4 regions of the Rossellomorea sp. y25 genome follow, and region 2 is predicted to be linked to each of the others. Evidence: riboswitches for the same ligand, from Rfam matches in the RefSeq annotation. Region 2 holds a riboswitch; each other region holds the start of a gene.
The links. Region 2 has a riboswitch for cobalamin ahead of AAEM60_RS18435 (hypothetical protein). Riboswitches for the same ligand answer to the same signal wherever they lie in the genome.
Positions count from the first base shown of each region.

Region 1: it holds a riboswitch for cobalamin, as region 2 does, so the genes downstream of both, AAEM60_RS12710 (ABC transporter substrate-binding protein) here and AAEM60_RS18435 (hypothetical protein) in region 2, are expected to answer to the same signal.
Region 3: it holds a riboswitch for cobalamin, as region 2 does, so the genes downstream of both, AAEM60_RS06330 (acyl-CoA thioesterase) here and AAEM60_RS18435 (hypothetical protein) in region 2, are expected to answer to the same signal.
Region 4: it holds a riboswitch for cobalamin, as region 2 does, so the genes downstream of both, AAEM60_RS08530 (ribonucleoside-diphosphate reductase subunit alpha) here and AAEM60_RS18435 (hypothetical protein) in region 2, are expected to answer to the same signal.

Region 1 covers NZ_CP145886.1:2,539,387-2,544,000, reverse strand. Annotated here, with positions in the region: gene crtI (phytoene desaturase family protein) at 1-656, shown strand, start outside; gene AAEM60_RS12720 (hypothetical protein) at 710-862, opposite strand; gene msrA (peptide-methionine (S)-S-oxide reductase MsrA) at 943-1,482, opposite strand; cobalamin riboswitch at 1,783-1,985, shown strand; gene AAEM60_RS12710 (ABC transporter substrate-binding protein) at 2,121-3,083, shown strand; gene AAEM60_RS12705 (iron ABC transporter permease) at 3,046-4,104, shown strand; gene AAEM60_RS12700 (adenosylcobinamide amidohydrolase) at 4,101-4,614, shown strand, end outside.
Region 2 covers NZ_CP145886.1:3,664,166-3,668,779, reverse strand. Annotated here, with positions in the region: gene AAEM60_RS18455 (ABC transporter substrate-binding protein) at 1-666, opposite strand, end outside; gene AAEM60_RS18450 (prolyl oligopeptidase family serine peptidase) at 885-1,685, shown strand; gene AAEM60_RS18445 (DUF2584 domain-containing protein) at 1,713-1,955, shown strand; gene AAEM60_RS18440 (hypothetical protein) at 1,996-2,328, opposite strand; cobalamin riboswitch at 2,460-2,647, shown strand; gene AAEM60_RS18435 (hypothetical protein) at 2,814-3,335, shown strand; gene AAEM60_RS18430 (ABC transporter substrate-binding protein) at 3,356-4,294, shown strand; gene AAEM60_RS18425 (copper homeostasis protein CutC) at 4,521-4,614, shown strand, end outside.
Region 3 covers NZ_CP145886.1:1,289,441-1,294,054, reverse strand. Annotated here, with positions in the region: gene AAEM60_RS06335 (flotillin family protein) at 1-1,473, opposite strand, end outside; cobalamin riboswitch at 1,676-1,865, shown strand; gene AAEM60_RS06330 (acyl-CoA thioesterase) at 2,012-2,485, shown strand; gene AAEM60_RS06325 (helix-turn-helix domain-containing protein) at 2,800-4,050, shown strand; gene AAEM60_RS06320 (S8 family serine peptidase) at 4,354-4,614, shown strand, end outside.
Region 4 covers NZ_CP145886.1:1,701,411-1,706,024, forward strand. Annotated here, with positions in the region: gene gndA (NADP-dependent phosphogluconate dehydrogenase) at 1-676, shown strand, start outside; gene AAEM60_RS08520 (hypothetical protein) at 721-897, opposite strand; gene AAEM60_RS08525 (SurA N-terminal domain-containing protein) at 1,024-1,800, opposite strand; cobalamin riboswitch at 2,469-2,650, shown strand; gene AAEM60_RS08530 (ribonucleoside-diphosphate reductase subunit alpha) at 2,796-4,614, shown strand, end outside.

The DNA of each region.
Region 1 (4,614 bases), 1.1 Mb from region 2:
AATCCCTCTTAGCTGATTATCATGAATCTTCTAAGGAAGTCGATGAATTAAGCAAATTTGCTCCAACGGTTTCAGGACTGGTGCTGCTACTCGGGGTAGATCGTAAATATGATCACCTCGCTCACCATAATTTCTTTTTCAGTAAGGATCCAAAAAAAGAATTCAGACAGATCTTCGATGAGCAAAAGCTTTCTGACGATCCGACGATTTACATCGGCATCTCGTCGAAATCGGATTCCACACAGGCTCCTGAAGGGAAAGAAAACATGTTTGTGTTAACACATGTGCCTCCATTAAAAGAGGGGGAAGATTGGGCACAATACAAAGAATCTTATCGCCTCAAAGTTCTGGATAAGCTTGAGAAAATGGGCGTAACCAATTTAAGGGATCATATAGAATACGAATATACCTTCACTCCAAACGACATTCAAACCCTTTATGGGGCGAATGGTGGATCGATCTATGGTACTGTCACAGACCGGAAGCTTAACGGCGGTTTCAAGATTCCGAACAAGAGCAGAGTGCTCTCTAATATGTATTTTGTTGGAGGTTCAACCCATCCGGGTGGAGGTGTGCCAATGGTCACGCTTTCTGGACAACTTACGGCGGAATTGATCTTAGATGAACAAGTGAAGGTAAACCGTTTTATAGGATAAAAAAAATATAAGGTGATGGTTTGCATGATTACCATCACCTTATATTTTCATTTTCATTCAGAACTATGATTATCCACCGTATCAGAATTATTCACTTTCGCCTCGTCTTCAGCTGGATAGGGATCAAAGAAGTTCACCAGTTTCCCTGGCCCTTCATATCCAACGACTTGCTCTTTATCTTCTTTAACGTGATCATTTTTCTTCATATAAAAACTCCTTTCTGCCAATTAGTTTGGCGAAAGGAGTTTTTTTCATTCTCGGGGAATGATACATTTTTTTAAAGCCCTTAAGCTTTTGGGTTATCCCAATGACTCTCAATAAATTCGTCACGACCGGATTTCGCCCGGTCTTGTTTATATTCATCGGGATTCTTTTTGTAGAACTTTTGATGATATTCTTCTGCCTGGTAGAAGGTTGAGGCAGGTAGGATCTTTGTGACGATTGGATTTTTGAATCGTCCACTTTCTTCTATTTCTTTCTTCGAGTTTTCTGCTAATTGTTTTTGATGATCATTGTGATAGAAAATAGCTGTGCGATACTGGTCACCGCGATCATGGAATTGTCCTCCGTCATCAGTCGGATCAATTTGCGGCCAGTATAGTTTTAATAATCTTTCATAGGGAAAGAGAGCAGGGTCGAAGGTAATTTGAACAGCTTCATAATGTCCGCTGTTACCGGCTTTGATATCCTGATAGGTAGGGTTTTCAAGATGGCCCCCTGAATAACCTGATACGACGTCAATAATACCCGGTAGTTCATCAAATGGTTTTACCATACACCAAAAACAACCCCCGGCAAAAGTAGCGAACTCTTTCTTTTCATTCATTGCGAAAACCTCCTATACATATGCCACTCTAAAGTAGTAAAGCAATAGCTTGAAAAAGATTCTATCATGAAAGGGAGGAAGCGACAATCAATTAGCATCAAAGCTTCTTTGCCTATATGGTTTACTATAAGTGGGCAATTGATAAATCACATAAGCCAAAGCTCTTTTCCTATTCTATAGCCCAGGCATCAACATGCATTATAGAGGTAGATTCAATCATTCTGCAAATTTCCACAAATTCATAAAAATCAATTCACTAACGATGATAACTTGTGTATAATTCATGTGAACGGAACAATTACATATGATACGAGATTAGGTGAAGCGGAAGTTTCGGTAGCAAACTTTTAGCTTCATAATAGGGAAGTTGGTGTAATTCCAACGCGGTCCCGCCACTGTAAATGGAAGTGCGCTGTATGAATGCCACTGTACTAATAGGTATGGGAAGGTGCAGCAAACATTGACCATGAGCCAGGAGACCTGCCTAATGTCTTTCGCACCAAATCTACGCGGATAGAAAGGTGTAATGTGCATGTTTGACGGTATGGAAGCCATTTTTGCATCTTACACAACATCTCTAGTCCCACTAGAGGTGTTTTTTTGTCTGACAATAAGTTCAATTCACAGGGGGAAAAAACATGAAACACTTCAAAATCATTTTCGCACTATTATTATCTTTAGGGATCCTCTCAGCATGCGGTGCTGATGGTGAAAATGTAGAAAAGGGAAAAGGAAATGGAGAAGTCACTAAGGGACAATCTGATTTCCCTTTGTCGGTAAGCGACGCTCTTAGTAATAAAGTTACGCTGGAAGAGCAACCTAAGCATATTGTTTCATTGATTCCAAGCAACACAGAAATCTTATTCGAGTTAGGGTTGAATAAGGAAATTGTGGGGGTTTCAGATTTTGATAATTATCCAAAAGAAGCGGCGGAGAAAGAAAAAATAGGTGGAATGGAATTTAACGTTGAGAAGATTATCAGTCTGAATCCGGATTTGGTTCTCGCTCATGAGTCCACTGCTGTTTCGGCAGAAGAGGGGTTAGAACAGCTTCGAGGTGCAGGGGTAAAGGTATATATCGTACGTGATGCCAATAACTTTGAGGAAGTATACACCACGATGGAAAACATCGGCACATTGGTTGGCAAGAAAGATGAAGCTGAATCCATCATTTCGGAGATGAAAGCTGATCTAGAATCCATTAAGGAAAAAGTCAGTGGTGTCTCCGAAAAGAAAAAAGTGTATATAGAGGTGTCACCTTCGCCTGACATATATTCTACAGGTAAAAATACATTCATCGATCAAATGCTATCACTTGTAAATGCCGAAAATGTGATGAGTGATCAAGAGGGATGGATCCAAGTAAACCAGGAAGCAGTCATCGCATCAAATCCAGACATCATCATTACAACATATGGTTACTACAGCGAAAATCCTAAAGAACAAGTGATGGGCCGGGAAGGATGGAAAGACGTGAGTGCTGTGAAAAATGAGGAAGTTCATGACGTACATTCTGACCTGGTCACACGTACTGGCCCAAGACTGGTTGAAGGAGTAGAGGAAATTGCAAAGTCGATCTATCCGGAGTTATTTACAGAATAAAATATGGATAACATACGGATTGGCAGTATCGTTTTTACTATTCGCTCTTCTTGCCGGTATATCGATTGGAACCATTCCGGTGCCGCCGAAGGACATTTTGTACATCGTCGGAGCTAAATGGTTAGGATACCATTTACCAGAAGAGATTGATCCGATGTTTACAAACATTGTCTTTTCAATTAGATTACCCAGAGTATTATTGGCACTTTTGGTTGGAAGCTCCTTAGCAATCGCAGGAGCTTCTTTTCAAGGACTTTTGCGCAACCCGCTGGCAGATCCGTATACATTGGGTGTGTCTTCAGGAGCATCAGTCGGAGCTGTTATTACATTGTTTTTTAATTGGAGCATTCCGTTCATTGGTAAGTTTACGCTTCCTTTTCTCAGTATTCTTTGTTCGATTATTACCGTGTTCCTCGTATTATGGTTTGCGCAAAAAGTTGAAAGAACAATGAAGGTAGAAACAATCATATTAACAGGAATTATTTTCAGCTCTTTTTTAGGGTCCTTTATTTCCTTAATGATCGCCCTAACTGGAGAAGAATTAAGGCAAATCATTGGTTGGCTTCTTGGAAGTGTATCCATGAGAGGGTGGGATTACATTGCGATTATATTCCCGTTTTTCCTTATTGGAGTGATTTTGTTGTTTTTTAATAGCAAGGAACTGAATGGCATGAGTTTTGGTGAAGAACAAGCCCATCATATCGGGATATCCGTACAAAAGAGAAAACTTCTCATCTTAATTGCAGGAAGTATCCTGACAGGAGCGGCTGTCGCCGTTTCAGGTACGATCGGATTTGTTGGTCTTGTGGTCCCTCATTTTCTACGGAGGATGGTAGGGCATGATCATAAGCATTTACTTCCTTTGTCTATCATAGTAGGCGGAGGCTTTCTCGTTCTGGCGGATCTTATCTCGAGAACCATCATTGCACCCACAGAACTTCCAATCGGAGTGATAACATCCCTAATCGGTGCCCCCATGTTTGCTTATATTCTCCTAAAGAAAAGAGGTCTTTCATCATGATTGATATAAACGGGGTGACTGTTGGATACAACGATAAAAAAATCGTGGAAGACATGAATTTTCATATAGATAAAGGAGAATTCTTTGGGATTCTTGGACCTAACGGCAGTGGAAAGACGACGCTGTTAAAAGCCATGACGGGTCTGCTTCCATTAATGGATGGAACCATCACGTTAAAAGGAAAAAAACTGCATCATTTTTCTTCAAGGGATTTAGCAACACAGTTAGCGGTACTTCCTCAGATATCGACAGAATCCTTCTCCTATGAAGTGAGGGAAACGGTTATGCTTGGGAGATATGCTCACCAGAAAGGTTTTTTTAAAGGAACGACTGAACGTGATGTTGAAATCGTAGAGAGGGTAATGAACCAAACGGGCATTACGTCCTTTCAGCACCGCTACCTTCATGAATTGTCAGGGGGAGAACGGCAGCGGGTGTTCCTAGCACAGGCTCTGGCTCAGGAACCACAGGTCCTGTTGCTTGATGAACCTACTAATCATCTTGATCTAT
Region 2 (4,614 bases):
TGTATAGGGAACATGCCCTGATTCGGTTCCAAAGGAAGCCACGATATGCCCTTTTCCTTCCTGTTCAAAAATGGACGCCGTTGGTTCGAATAGCTGAACGTAGTCCCCTGTCCCCGAAGCAAAGGCGCTCGCAATATTAGCGAAATCAATGTTTTGGATCAGGTTTAAATCGTTCTGAGGATCGATGCCGTTCTGCTTCAGCACAAATTCCCCTACCATTTGCGGCATTCCGCCCTTACGCTGGCCAAGGAAGGTAGAATCTTTTAATTGATCCCAATCAAAGTTTTCCACTTTTTCACGGGAGACGAGAAACGTTCCGTCGGTTTGGGTTAATTGAGCAAAATTAATGACCGGATCATCCGAACCTTGTGCATGGACGTAGATGGAGGTTTCTGAACCGACCAGAGCGATATCGGCACCGCCCGATAGCAAGGTGGTCATCGTTTTATCTCCACCCCACGTAGTGGTCAATTCAATGTCCAGCCCTTCCTCTTTGAAGAATCCTTTTTCGATGGCTACATATTCAGGGGCATAGAAAATCGAGCGGGTAACCTCTGCTACACGAACCTTTTGTACGACTTCTTCTTTTTCTCCACATGCTGTCAAACAGGTTGTTAACATGACGATGAGCAACATGGCAAAGCTACTTCTAAGCCATTTTTTCATTCAATATTCCTCCTTTAAGCTTTGTGAAACCGGTGTAACGATAGAATGGGATGAGTGCATCTCTCTTTGCCTTGTTTATCCTTATATATAAGAAGGGTAGGATGGTCATGAAGGCTGCGTCTCGGCATCTCCTGTTGATGATGAGATTTGCTAAAATAGTCTATGTAGAGTATAAAAAATGTGTGAATACCCAATGCACGTTTTGAAAGGAAGAGAATATGAAAAACGGAACGATTGTGAAGAAAACATTGTTTCCTTCACCTAATCCACATGTGGAACTATATGAAATTACCTATCTATCCGGAGGTCTCCGGGTGAGAGGCTTATTGGCTGAACCTGTCGGAGGTGGAAAGTATGATGGGTTCCTCTATCTGAGAGGGGGGATCAAAGGCGTCGGAATGGTCCGGCCGGCGAGAATCGCTCAATTTGCTTCTCACGGATTCATTGTTTTTGCTCCTTATTACAGAGGAAACCTTGGCGGAGAGGGAAAAGAAGATTTTGCTGGAGATGATCGTGAAGACGCCATTTCCGGTGTTGAATTGCTCAAACACTATCACAGGGTGGTCCATAACCGGATTCATGTGTTTGGCTTTTCCCGTGGAGGAGTAATGGCGTTACTGACAGGCGTGGAGCGCAGGGACGTTACCTCTGTTGTTACATGGGGAGGCGTTTCGGATATGTTCTTAACATATGACGAACGGAAGGATCTCAGGAGAATGATGAAAAGAGTCATAGGGGGAAGTCCCAATAAATTTCCGGAAAGATATGAATGGCGTACGCCCCTATATGAGTTAGAAAACCTGGAAGCTCCCGTTTTGATCATTCATGGTGAAAAGGATCAGAACGTTTCAGTTGAGCATGCATATAGATTAGAAAAACGACTGAATGAGCTGAATAAATCTGTGTCATCCCAATACTTTAAAGAGTTTACGCATTACTTCCCTCCACGAAAGAACCAACAAATCGTCTCCATGCTATGCACCTGGATGAAAAATCAAAAGACAGTGGTGTATGATTAAATACAAAAAGGATTGAGGTCAAGCGAAATGGGCATGGGCTTAGAGTTAAACACGATGATCGTGACAAAAGGAAAAGAAGTGAGGAAAGAAGAGAATCTGTTCGTACTGCAAAAGGACGGATATCGCCTTTACCCTATGCATATTCCGATAGAGGTAAGAAAAACGAAACACAGTGACCCGAGTGGTTACGGCAGTATCGAAAAGATGGAGTGGATGGATGAGAAAACGACGATCCTGTATCGGTTGATTTCCTTGAATTCCACGAACTAAATAAAGGAGGGCTGTAAACATCTGCTTACAGCCCTCCTTTTTAGTTGATTTCCTCATATAAAATATAACGATTATCCTCTGTCTGGGCGATTAGATAATTGCTGTGATCTTTCACGCTATAGATGGGTGTCCCTTTTTTTAGTATATTTGCCGAGAAATCATTCTCGGGGTGATATTGACTATCAATCTTTTCTTTAATAGATCCAAGCTTTTCATCCAGAACCAACTTCTTCTCCACAGGGACCTTCACATATTCCTTCTTGTTCACCACCATCATATCCCCGTATCCACATAATTCATGGGATGCAGGTTTTTTGTCTCCGCATGCACTTAACAAAAATACGCATAATAGCAAAACAATCAATCGCTTCATGTTTTTCCTCCTTATCATTTCTTCACATACTCACAAGATATTCAAGCTTGTACGTCAACATGTTTGTTTTTTTATGCAAAACTTCATCATCTTTCATATGGATAAAGTGGTATAATGTTCCTTAAGTGAATAAACCCACGCAGAAATTAGGTGCTGATCTTTAGCATAAAGGGAATTCGGTGTGAATCCGAAGCTGTTTCCGCAACTGTAAGTGCTGACGAAATAAGAAGAAAACCACTATTTGATCATTCAGATGGGAAGGTTCTTAGAGTAGGCTGACGCACGAGCCAGGATACCTGCCTTTTTTCCATCGTATTATGCTCTTCGGAAGTTAAGGGTATGGTGCGGCTTTTTAGCATCTCTTTTTTCATATGGATGACAACTGCCGGCCAATATTCTTGGGTGGTTTTTTTGTGTTTATTTAAACCTCCCGGAAGATACGATAGGTGCTTCACAAACATCATTCAGAAAGGAGGAACTTACATATGGCAAAGGATTTCCGCTATTTATGTTATCCCTATATGCGTGAGTCTGTTTCAACCGTGGATTTTGAGATCCGGACCGATTCACTGTCGACTAAAATTGGACTCGCGTCATCAATGACGGAGCACTTACCGAAAGTTCAGGACGATTTACTATATTTAGCTGAGATGGCGTACCACCTCAATGGTTCGGTCCGGGGAATGACAGCCATCAAGGAAGACGACTTGAATAAATTGAGCCAAATGTACGATCGTTATGTGTCGGAAGTCGAGGAGCGTATCCAAACCTTTGTCCTTCCTCAAGGCTGTACAGCCGCATGTACGCTTCATACCTGTCGCAGTGAAGCAAAAAAGTCCGTCCGTGCCTTACATAAAGTCAGTACTGAGATGAAAGTGGAAAATATTCTATTTAAATACGCTCATTTACTGGCAAATGTCCTGTTTGTGATGGCCGTGTATGTGAATAAATGTGAAGGGATTGAAGAAATTCCTTTTGTGAGTAAATCGTATAAAGACAAAATATAGAGAAGCGGGGAAGATGAAATATGAAAAAGTCATGGTTAAATAGTTTACTATTATCATTCATCCTGGTTGTTTTCGTAGGGTGCAGCAATGGGGAAGAAGTAACATCCACAAAGGAAGTCAAGTCTGATAATGAGTCTTATTCTGTCATCGATGACAGGGGAGAAGAGATTAGCTTTGAGAAAGTGCCGGAAACCGTTATTTCCTTACAGCCGAGTAACACAGAGATTCTCTTTGCCATAGGAGCAGGAGATAAGGTAATCGGGGCAACTGAATACGACAACTATCCAGAGGAAGCGAAAGAGATTAAAAGAGTGTCGGATTCCATGACAGTCAATGCGGAAGAGGTCATTGCACTAAAGCCGGAAGTTGTCATTGCTTATACCACTGGAGATGATGCAGGAGTGAAGCAGCTTGAGGAAGCGGGATTAAACGTATTCGTCATTCAATCTGCCCAAACCTTTGAAGATGTTTATGGGGATATAGAACAAATTGCAACGGTAATGGGAGTAGAGAACAAGGGGAACGAATTGGTAGACGGCATCAAGCAACAGATTTCAGATGTGAAAGAAAAAGTAAGCACGCTAAAGGAAAAAGAACAAGTATATTTTGAAATCAGTCCCTCCCCTGATATTTATACAGCAGGAGCAGAAACGTTTCAGCAGGAAATACTTGAAACGGCAGGGGTCGAGAATATTTTTGTAGATCAAAAAGGCTGGGTGAAAGTAGGCGAAGAAGAAATCATTAAACGGAACCCTAATATGATTTTAACGACAGTGGGTTATGTCGAAGAGCCGACAGCCGAAATCAAGTCCCGGGAAAGCTGGAAAGATGTAAATGCAGTGCAAAATGGCCAAGTCTATTTCTTGGATTCAGACATTATGTCAAGACCAGGACCACGTATTGGAGAAGCCGTTGAGCTAACAGCAAAAACGGTGTATCCGGATTTATTTTCTGAATAAGATTGAATGGGAGATGGGGAAGACAATGATTTGCAAGAGGAATCATTGTCTTTTTCTGATAGATTGTTACTTTTTATAGGATTTGTAATGCAAACGTATGAGTATTGTCTTTTTAAATAACAACATATTTCATATTTTTGCGGGGAAATCCTTTTCATCACAAGTTCAACAATCTTCAACATTGTGATAAAGTTAACGTAACATCATCACGTTAGGAGAATTCAACATGAGCAAACTGGAAGTCATAGTCTTGAATGAGGAAGATGCCAAAGTTGCAGAAGCATCCGGAGCAGATCGACTTGAATTGGTGTCTGCCATAC
Region 3 (4,614 bases), 2.3 Mb from region 2:
CTTTTCGTTCGTCACAGCGACTTCCTTGTCAGCTGTTTCAGAGATCGCTGGCTGATAAGGTCTTTCATGGGATCTATTTGCATATGACTTCAGTAATTCACCTACATCGATGCCAGTCATTTCGCGTAACGGTTCCTGCATATCAAGCATCGTTCTGGTGATGCTTTTCCCAAAGGAAGGAACTCCCTGGCCATTACCGGAATCAATGATTTTAACAGAGTCAATATTGTTAAGAGGCTGAGCAATTTTCTCTGCGAAAACAGGCAGCATTTCGATTAGTTTCTCGGTAATGATGACATCACCATGTTTCTCCATTGCTTCTGCCAGCAGTTTACGGGATTCGGCTTCCGCTTTACCTCGCTCTCTGATAACATCGGCTTCAGCAGAACCTTCTTCTCTGCGTATCTTGGCTTTCGCTTCCCCGTCAATTTCAGCCTTGCGAGCTTCCGCTTCCGCTTTACGAGTGGTTTCGTAGTATTCGGCGTCGGCTTTCGTTTTACGAACTTTTGATTCTTCTGCTTCAAGTTTAACGGCACGTTCACGTTCAAGGAATTGAAGGGTTAACTCTTCCTCTTTCACTTCCTTTGTAAGTTTGGCTTTTTCCAACTCATAGGACTGTTCGGATTTCGCTCTTGCCCGCTCTGTTTCTTCTTTGAAGGCTGCGTCTTTGATGTCCTTCTCTTTTTTCGATTGGGCAATGGTAATTTGACGCTTGTATTCTTCCTCTTTCGCTTCCTGATCGGTTTGGGCACGGTGAATACGGGTTTCACGCTCGGTGTTTGCTTCTGCAATTTCAGCTTGCTTGCGAACCTCGGCGATACGTGGACGACCAAGATTTTTTAAGTATCCATTTTCTTCGTCAGCATCTCTTATGTCCGTTAGCCCGAGTGACGTAATTTTGAAGCCCATAAGATCCAGCTGCTTCTGGGCAATTTCAGATACGTCAGCGTTAAACTTTTCACGGTTGCTGTTGATATCTTCAACCGTCATTTTAGAAAGAATCGCACGAAGATTACTTCCCAGTACCTCAATGATTTCATCTTCAATCTCTTTTTGGTCCTTACCTAGGAACTGCTCGGCATAGTTCGCAATTCCGTTTAATGTGTCTGCCACCTTCACCATGGCCACTGCGTCTGCAACGATTGGTACTCCGCCATTTGTGTAAACTCTCGGTGTCGATAATTTTAATTGGAAGGATGTAAGATTAACAGGTGTAGATGTTTGGAAACGTCTTAATCTGTACCCTCCACCCCTGATGATTTTCATGGAACGCCCTTCCTGGTCGGTGAAAATATTCGTTTCCTTTTCAGGATCCCCCAGTTTCGGTCCGGTAATGATCAGTGCCTGGTTGGATCTCGCTGTACGATAGCGGAACCTCATCCAGAAATAATACGCGATTCCTGCAATAGCTGCAATAACCAGAACAGGAATCAAGAACATGAAAAATCCGATAATACTTAATGATCCTAGCATTCTGACAACCCCTCTCAAACTTTTCTATAAATCAGTCGAGCAACTGATTCACTATTTTATAAAACTTCTAACTACAATATTATCTACGGAAGGGTTGTAGAAAAGTTTCAATATTTAGGTAAATTTTCTAATTTTAATACAATAATTCCTACCAAATAAAGACCTTACTTCTCATTCCTGTGATAAAATAAAAGCGTTCACAATTTAAACATTGCTCATTGGTGAAGATGATCAGGTCATCTTCTTAAAAGGGAAGTTGGTGAAAGTCCAACGCGGTCCCGCCACTGTAAAGCTGAGATTTCGTATGGATCCACTGTTTCGAATCGAAATGGGAAGGAATATGAAATTGTTGACGCTGAGCCAGGAGACCTGCCAATTGAGAAGAACACAGAGTTCCTACGGGAGATAGGAGGGTGTTGCGCTATATGAGCCAAATGAGGAATCACAGGATTCTGGACGTCCGCTTGAAGTAGCCGCATCTTCTTTTCAAAGGGAGATGCTTTTTTTTATTTCAGAAATTAAACTGGGAGATGAGAAAATGGAACAAGCTTATTCGGTAGAACGTTCACGAACCATACAAACAAAATTGGTACTGCCACCGGACACCAATCATATGCAAACGATTTTTGGAGGGAAAGTCCTTTCCTATATTGATGAAATTGCGGCACTATCAGCAATGAAGCACTCCAGCTCAGTCGTCGTCACGGCATCGATTGACTCCGTCGACTTTTTGTCGTCTGCAACGGTCGGTGATGCGTTAAGTCTGGAAGCCTACGTTACGTCTACAGGTCGAACATCCATGGAAGTATATGTAAAGGTCTACTCTACGAATCTTGTAACGAGTGTCAAAACCCTGACGACTGAATCATTCCTGACGATGGTCGCCGTTGATGAAAATGGTAAGCCCAAGCCGGTACCAAAAGTCATTCCAAAGACGGAAGAAGAATCGAGGCTTTTCAATACGGCTCCTTTGCGAAAAGAGCATAGAAAAAATCGTGCGCTTATTTTGTGAAAAGTCCCTGATTGCTAACTCTCCTAATAAACAAGAACACTCAGAGCTTCTCTAGGCTTTGAGTGTTTATAAGGGCTAGTCTATTGATCCTAATTGGAATGAAAACGGGGTTGGTTTTAGAGCGGGAAGTCATCCAGGATTCCTTCTTCTGGTGAAAGAAGTACAGGATCAACTCTAGGAAGAAAAGAGAAAAACAGTATAGAGATGCGATTTGGATGTTATTGCCTTCAGACCTCCGTCTTGTTCTAAACCTATAGAATACCGAGAAAATATTTCCTATAATGGATAATAAAATAGTTCATTTGGGGTGTAGTATGATCGAAGGTAAATTAATTAAATTTCATCGTGAAGATTCGGGTTTGACTCAAGAGCAGCTTGCACAGGGGATCTGCTCTACCACACATCTAAGTAAAATCGAAAGAGGGATCACAGAGTATTCCAGTGAAATTACTGATTTACTGGCAAGGAAGCTTGGAATCAATATGGAAGTCGAACGTTCTCGGTATCATTCGTTACAGGCTAAATTATCTGAATGGAATGATGCAATTATTATGATTCGAACCAATGACATCCATCAACTTAAAGGTGAAATCGAAAAGGAACCTTTAAGGTTTCTATCTGACTTCATCATTCAATACAACCTTTTCCTGGCAAGATATTATTTATTTTTGAACAAGCATGGAAAAGCCAAGGAAATCCTGGGCATGTTCGAAAACAAAAACTATCCTCTATCCCCTTTCGAACAAAATTTATTACTTCATGTCAAAGGGATCTACTATCATTCAACAAGACAATTTAACACTTGCATAAATGTATTGAAACAGATTGACGATGAATATCCGAACTCCGAATATTATTTTCATTTGGCATTAGCCTATCATTCCATTCATTCAAACACCTTTGCCTATTATTATGGGCAAAGAGCCTTGCATTTTTTCCAAAAAACATTGAATATCCTTAGGGTCATCGATTCTGAAACGTTAATTTTAATTCAATTGAATGCCAAAGAACCCTTTGATATGGAAGAAACCAAACAACAGTATGATAAGCTCCTCAGAGTCTGTGAATCCGTTAATTCCAAGGAAAGGGCACATAAAATCCATAACAATCTGGGATTCGAATATTTTAGGAGAAAACGATATTCTGAATCAAAAGATTCCTATGAAAAAGCATTAAAACTTATTAATGAAGACACGCCAGCGTCACATTATTTAGTCACACTCAGCGGATATATACTAGCTTGTCTGAAAGGGAATCTGCTTTCTTCCGAAGAACTCAATCAATTAGCGACAAAAGGACTAAAAAGGGCTACTCAGCATCAGGACCCCACCTACGTTTTCTTTGAAATATACTTACTTACCATAAAAGGAAATGAACAAGAACTATATGAGTATATTGAATATACAGCTCTCCCCCATTTCAACAAAACGGGGAGCAAGTTGATGTATCAGCATTATGAAAGACAACTATTTTTATATTATGTAAAAACCGGGCAAACAGAGAAAGGATTCAAACTTGCATCCAATAAAATGTCCAATGAAATAAGCTATTATGAATTAGAATAATGACACTTTTAATGATAAAAGGAGGTTTTCTTTTATCATTTTTTTATTCGGCTGATTTCTCGTTGATTGTTAGCCACTATATTTGTTTTGTTTTCTGAACAACCCCAACTCACCGCCATTATTTCGCAACTTTCCTCCTACCCCCTCCTAAAAAATCAGAAGATAAATGATTGTTAAACTCCAATCAGTAGTTAAATAGTCCCTAAACAAACCCCCATACAAACATGACAGATTTAAATTTACACTATTAAATGTAATAATTTTTAGAATTATCGAACTAACAACTAAAGAAAAGAGGTAGAGATGATGAATGGATCTTCCATCGCAAAGAAATCAGCTGTGATTGCATTATCCACTGGATTACTTTTATCCCCTGTATCGGGCTACTCCTCTCCAACAGCTACAGCTGCGGATTGGAAAGCAGAAACGATTTTATCTTCTTTGACAGAAGAGCAAAGACAAGCATTGCATCAACTGAAATTAAATAACGCAGAAGGTCTCCAAGGATTTCAACCGAATGAATTGGCATCCGGTGAAGAAATCTCCGTTATCGTCGAATTCCAA
Region 4 (4,614 bases), 2.0 Mb from region 2:
AAAGCCCCTTGTTGAAGTGATCCTGGATACAGCAGGACAAAAAGGTACTGGGAAATGGACGAGTATTTCTGCACTGGAATTAGGTGTACCATTATCAATCATTACTGAGTCTGTGTTTGCCCGTTTCATCTCTGCCATGAAGGAAGAACGTGTGAAAGCAAGCAAGATTTTAAAAGGGCCGAAGAATAAAACGTTCTCCGGTAACAAAGAAGAGTTTATCGAAATGATTCGTAAAGCTCTCTATTTAAGCAAAATTTGTTCCTATGCACAAGGTTTCGCCCAGCTTCAATCTGCTTCGGATGAGTATAACTGGAACCTGAAGCCCGGCGAGATTTCCATGATTTTCAGAGGTGGATGCATCATTCGTGCAGGCTTCCTGGAAGAAATCAAGAAAGCCTATGATCGTGAACCGGGATTAACGAATTTACTTCTTGATCCATATTTCAAGGAAATCGTAGAAAACTATCAGGAGGAAGCGAGAGAAGTGGTGGCTACAGCCATTAAATTAGGTATCCCTGTACCAGGTCTAGCGAGTGCTTTAGCATATTATGACAGCTATCGCTCAGAGTCACTCCCTGCCAACCTCCTTCAAGCCCAACGTGATTATTTTGGAGCCCATACGTATCAGCGAGTGGATAAGGAAGGAACATTCCATACGGATTGGTTATCTAAATAAGAAGAGTGCCCTGTGGGAATCCCACAGGGCTTTTGATTAACGTATTATTCTTTGCTTGATGAGTCATCTTTCGTATGATGTTTATTTTTCTCGTCCCGCTGCTCTTTTTTTAAGTCATCGAGGGGAATTGGGTCCACATTCTGCTCACTTTCATGCTGATCAAGAATGCCGTCATGATCTTTATTGATTTGTTCTGGATTGTCATTGGCTCTCTTTGTCATTATCTTTCATCCTCCCTTAATGAGTCGTTGTTGTACAATACCCTTCTTGATGAGAGGAAAACATCGGGGAGGAATAGAACATAAGAAAGCCACCTATCTATACAGGTGGCTTTCTACAATGGTGCTTTAGATTTTTACATCGACTTTAGCATTTTTCTTTAAATTTTCTACGTGTTGAACAAGCTTTTCTTGTTTTTTCTGTTGTTCTAACTGAGTCTTGATCTGAGGTTTAACTTCTTCAAATTTTGGTGCATCCTTTGATTCACCCTGACCTTGCTGACTTGCGTACTGATCGTAAAACTTCTTCATTTCCTCTTCAGAGACTTCTTCTACTTTGATTTCTTTCTCAACGTAGTTTGTGTATTTGATGTTTTCAGCGATTTGAGTTTTTAACTCATCCATCGTGAATCCGGCTTTTTTCATTGCATCTTCAAACTTCTTTTCATCACCGTACTGCTTTTTAACTTCTTCCAGTTGTTTATTGATTTCATCTTCTGATGCCTTATATCCTTTTTCATCGGCTTGCTGCATAAGGAGTGTTTGTCCAACCAGACTATCAATAGTTTGTTCTTTTATCTTCTTTGCTGCCTCTTTACTTGTCGGGTCTTGACCCATTTGTTGATACTGCATTTGTGATTGAGTCAATACGTTGTTGAAATCTTCACCTTTAATTTTTTCATCGTTTACAATGGCAACGATCTTATCTTTTTCAACCTTTTGTTCATCCATTTTCTTCTGCATTTCTTCCATCTGCTTAGCTTGCTCCTCTTGAGCCTGTCCATCGCTTTTTTCTTCTGTCTTCGCTTTATCTTCAGCTTGTTTTTGGCTCTCCTCGTTCGAACCGCAAGCGGCTAGTCCAATCGTTAGTAATGCTAATAGTAAAGTCGTTAATAATTTTTTCATAATAGACTCCTTTCAGAACTAAGGTGTGATTTCGAAAAAAATCACTTAATGCGCATTTTAAATGAAAAAACCGTAAAAAGAAAGTATTTAAGCTGAAAAGTATTGATTGTAATAAGGTTGAAATACATTAAATTGCTTATATGGTCCCTCTTTCACTATTGTGTATGCGGTTACATTTGAACTGAAAGCTCCCGGGTAGAAATGAAATTGTAAGAGGATTTTCACATACATTAAAGCCGAACTAAAAAAAAGAGGCTGTTTAAATCGAGTTCATTCTCCATTTAAACAGCCAATAAAAAATATTGGGGACCAAAGAATACTGTCAAACAACCTTCTATTTGAATTATAGAGAGTGGGAACATTTTCTTCAACTAACATGTAGGAAGGTGTCGGCTGACTAGTGTCCATTTGAAGGTTGTATTCAATCTTCTCCTATTCTTTTCATGGAAAATAATAATTATAAGCATATTTCATAGGAAGGATTTATCCTTCCTTCTGTTCAACTTATTACAACTCTTGACTTTACGAGTGTAATAGAGTGATACTATTAAAAGATTTCAACTTCTAAACAAAGTGAATAGTTCCACTTGTAAATTCATTTTTAATCGTTTATGATGATACAGAACACAACATTTAGTGTTATGTTTGATGATTTTAACAATATATTGATTATAACCTGTGAATAGGGTGTCTGAATGGACTTAAAAGGGAATCCGGTGTGAATCCGGAGCTGTCCCCGCAACTGTAAGTGCTGACGAAATAAGGAACTGCCACTGTCTTATACGATGGGAAGGCCTTAGAGTAGGGTGAAGCATGAGTCAGGAGACCTGCCTTATTTATTCACGTGTTATCTTCTTCGGGAATTGGGAGGATAAAGCGAGGATTGTAATAGGCTTTAAGTCTATGTACATATCTCCGTATATATTAGGCCCATCCTTCTGAAGGATGGGCTTTTTTGAATCCTATCCACACTGTATAAATTGGGAGGAATATTTATGTCAATCGTATCACAAGAGCAGCGACTAATAGTGGAAGCAGAGGAGATTATAACAAGTCTCCACAGTCGTTTTCCACAGCTCCATTTTAAAGAATTCGATGAAAAGATTTTTATGTATGCTAACGGACAGTCTGTACTGAGTAAAGAAAAGCTTTATCATTTCATGATTCTCACTGCAGTTGAACGTATTTCTGCCCATGAACCCGATTGGACCTATGTGGCTGCAACACTTTATTTAAAAAACCTTTATCGTACAGTTGCTAATTCCAGGGGAATTGAAAAAGACAAGTTATACAGTTCCTTTAATAAATCAATTCACGAGTTGACTGATCGGAAATTATATACGTCAGCCCTGCTCGAATCTTATACAAAAGAAGATATAGACTTCCTGGCAACGATCATGGATTCATCTAAAGATCAATTGTTTACTTACATAGGGATCGTCACATTAACAGAGCGGTATTTAACAAAATCCCATGATGGAAAGATTCTTGAATTACCACAAGAGCGATTATTGATCATTGCCATGACTCTCTTTATGAACGAACCGCGTGATAAGCGGATGGCGCTCATTCAGGAAGCGTATTGGGCACTATCCAATTTGTATATGACGGTAGCCACCCCTACATTCGCCAATGCGGGGAAAAGTCATGGTCAGTTATCAAGTTGTTTTATTGATACGGTGGCAGATGATTTAAGGAGCATTTATGACAGCAATACAGATGTTTCCACATTAAGTAAAAACGGTGGAGGCCTGGGTATCTATTTAGGGAAAGTCCGAAGCAGAGGAAGTGATATTAAAGGCTTCAAGGGTGTAAGTTCAGGTGTTATTCCATGGATGAAGCAATTAAATAACACGGCCGTATCGGTTGATCAATTAGGCCAGCGTCAAGGAGCAATCGCTGTATATTTAGATGTATGGCATAAGGATATTTTTCCTTTTCTTGATACGCGATTAAATAATGGAGATGAAAGGCAGCGTACTCATGACCTCTTCACAGGTGTCAGCTTACCTGATTTATTTATGGAGCAAGTGGAGAAAAGAGGGGAATGGTATTTATTTGATCCTCATGAAGTGAAAATAGGCATGGGTTTTTCACTGGAAGATTACTATGACGAAAAGGATGGAGAAGGCTCGTTCAGGGATAAGTACTGGGAGTGTGTAGAAAACCCTGACCTTTCAAGGGAAGTGGTCCCAGCGATTGAAATTTTCAAGCGGATCATGATTTCCCAGCTTGAAACGGGAACACCCTATATGTTTTACCGAGATACAGTCAATCGGCTAAATGCCAATCAGCATAAGGGGATGATTTACTGCAGTAATTTATGTACGGAAATCGCCCAGAATATGAGTGCGACCATTATGGAAGAAGAGGTCATAAAGGACGGGAAAATCATTACCTATAAATCTCCGGGAGATTATGTCGTCTGTAATCTGGCATCTGTTTCTTTAGCTAAAACGGTAATGGATGATGAGCTGGAAAGAGTGGTGTCCATAGGAGTAAGATTACTGGATAATGTCATTGATATAAATAAACTTCCAGTCCTGCAAGCCCAACTGACAAACAGGCGCTATAGAGGGATTGGATTAGGAACCTTTGGGTGGCATCACCTTCTTGCTTTAAAAGGGTTGAAATGGGAGAGCGATGAAGCCGTTGATTATTGTGATTCCTTATACGAGGATGTTGCCTATTTCACGATTAAAGCCAGTCATGAATTAGCAATAGAAAAAGGATCTTATCCATATTTCAGCGGTTCAGATTGGTCCACCGGAGAGTATTTTTCCAAAAAAGGATATTCAGGACCAAGGTGGAATG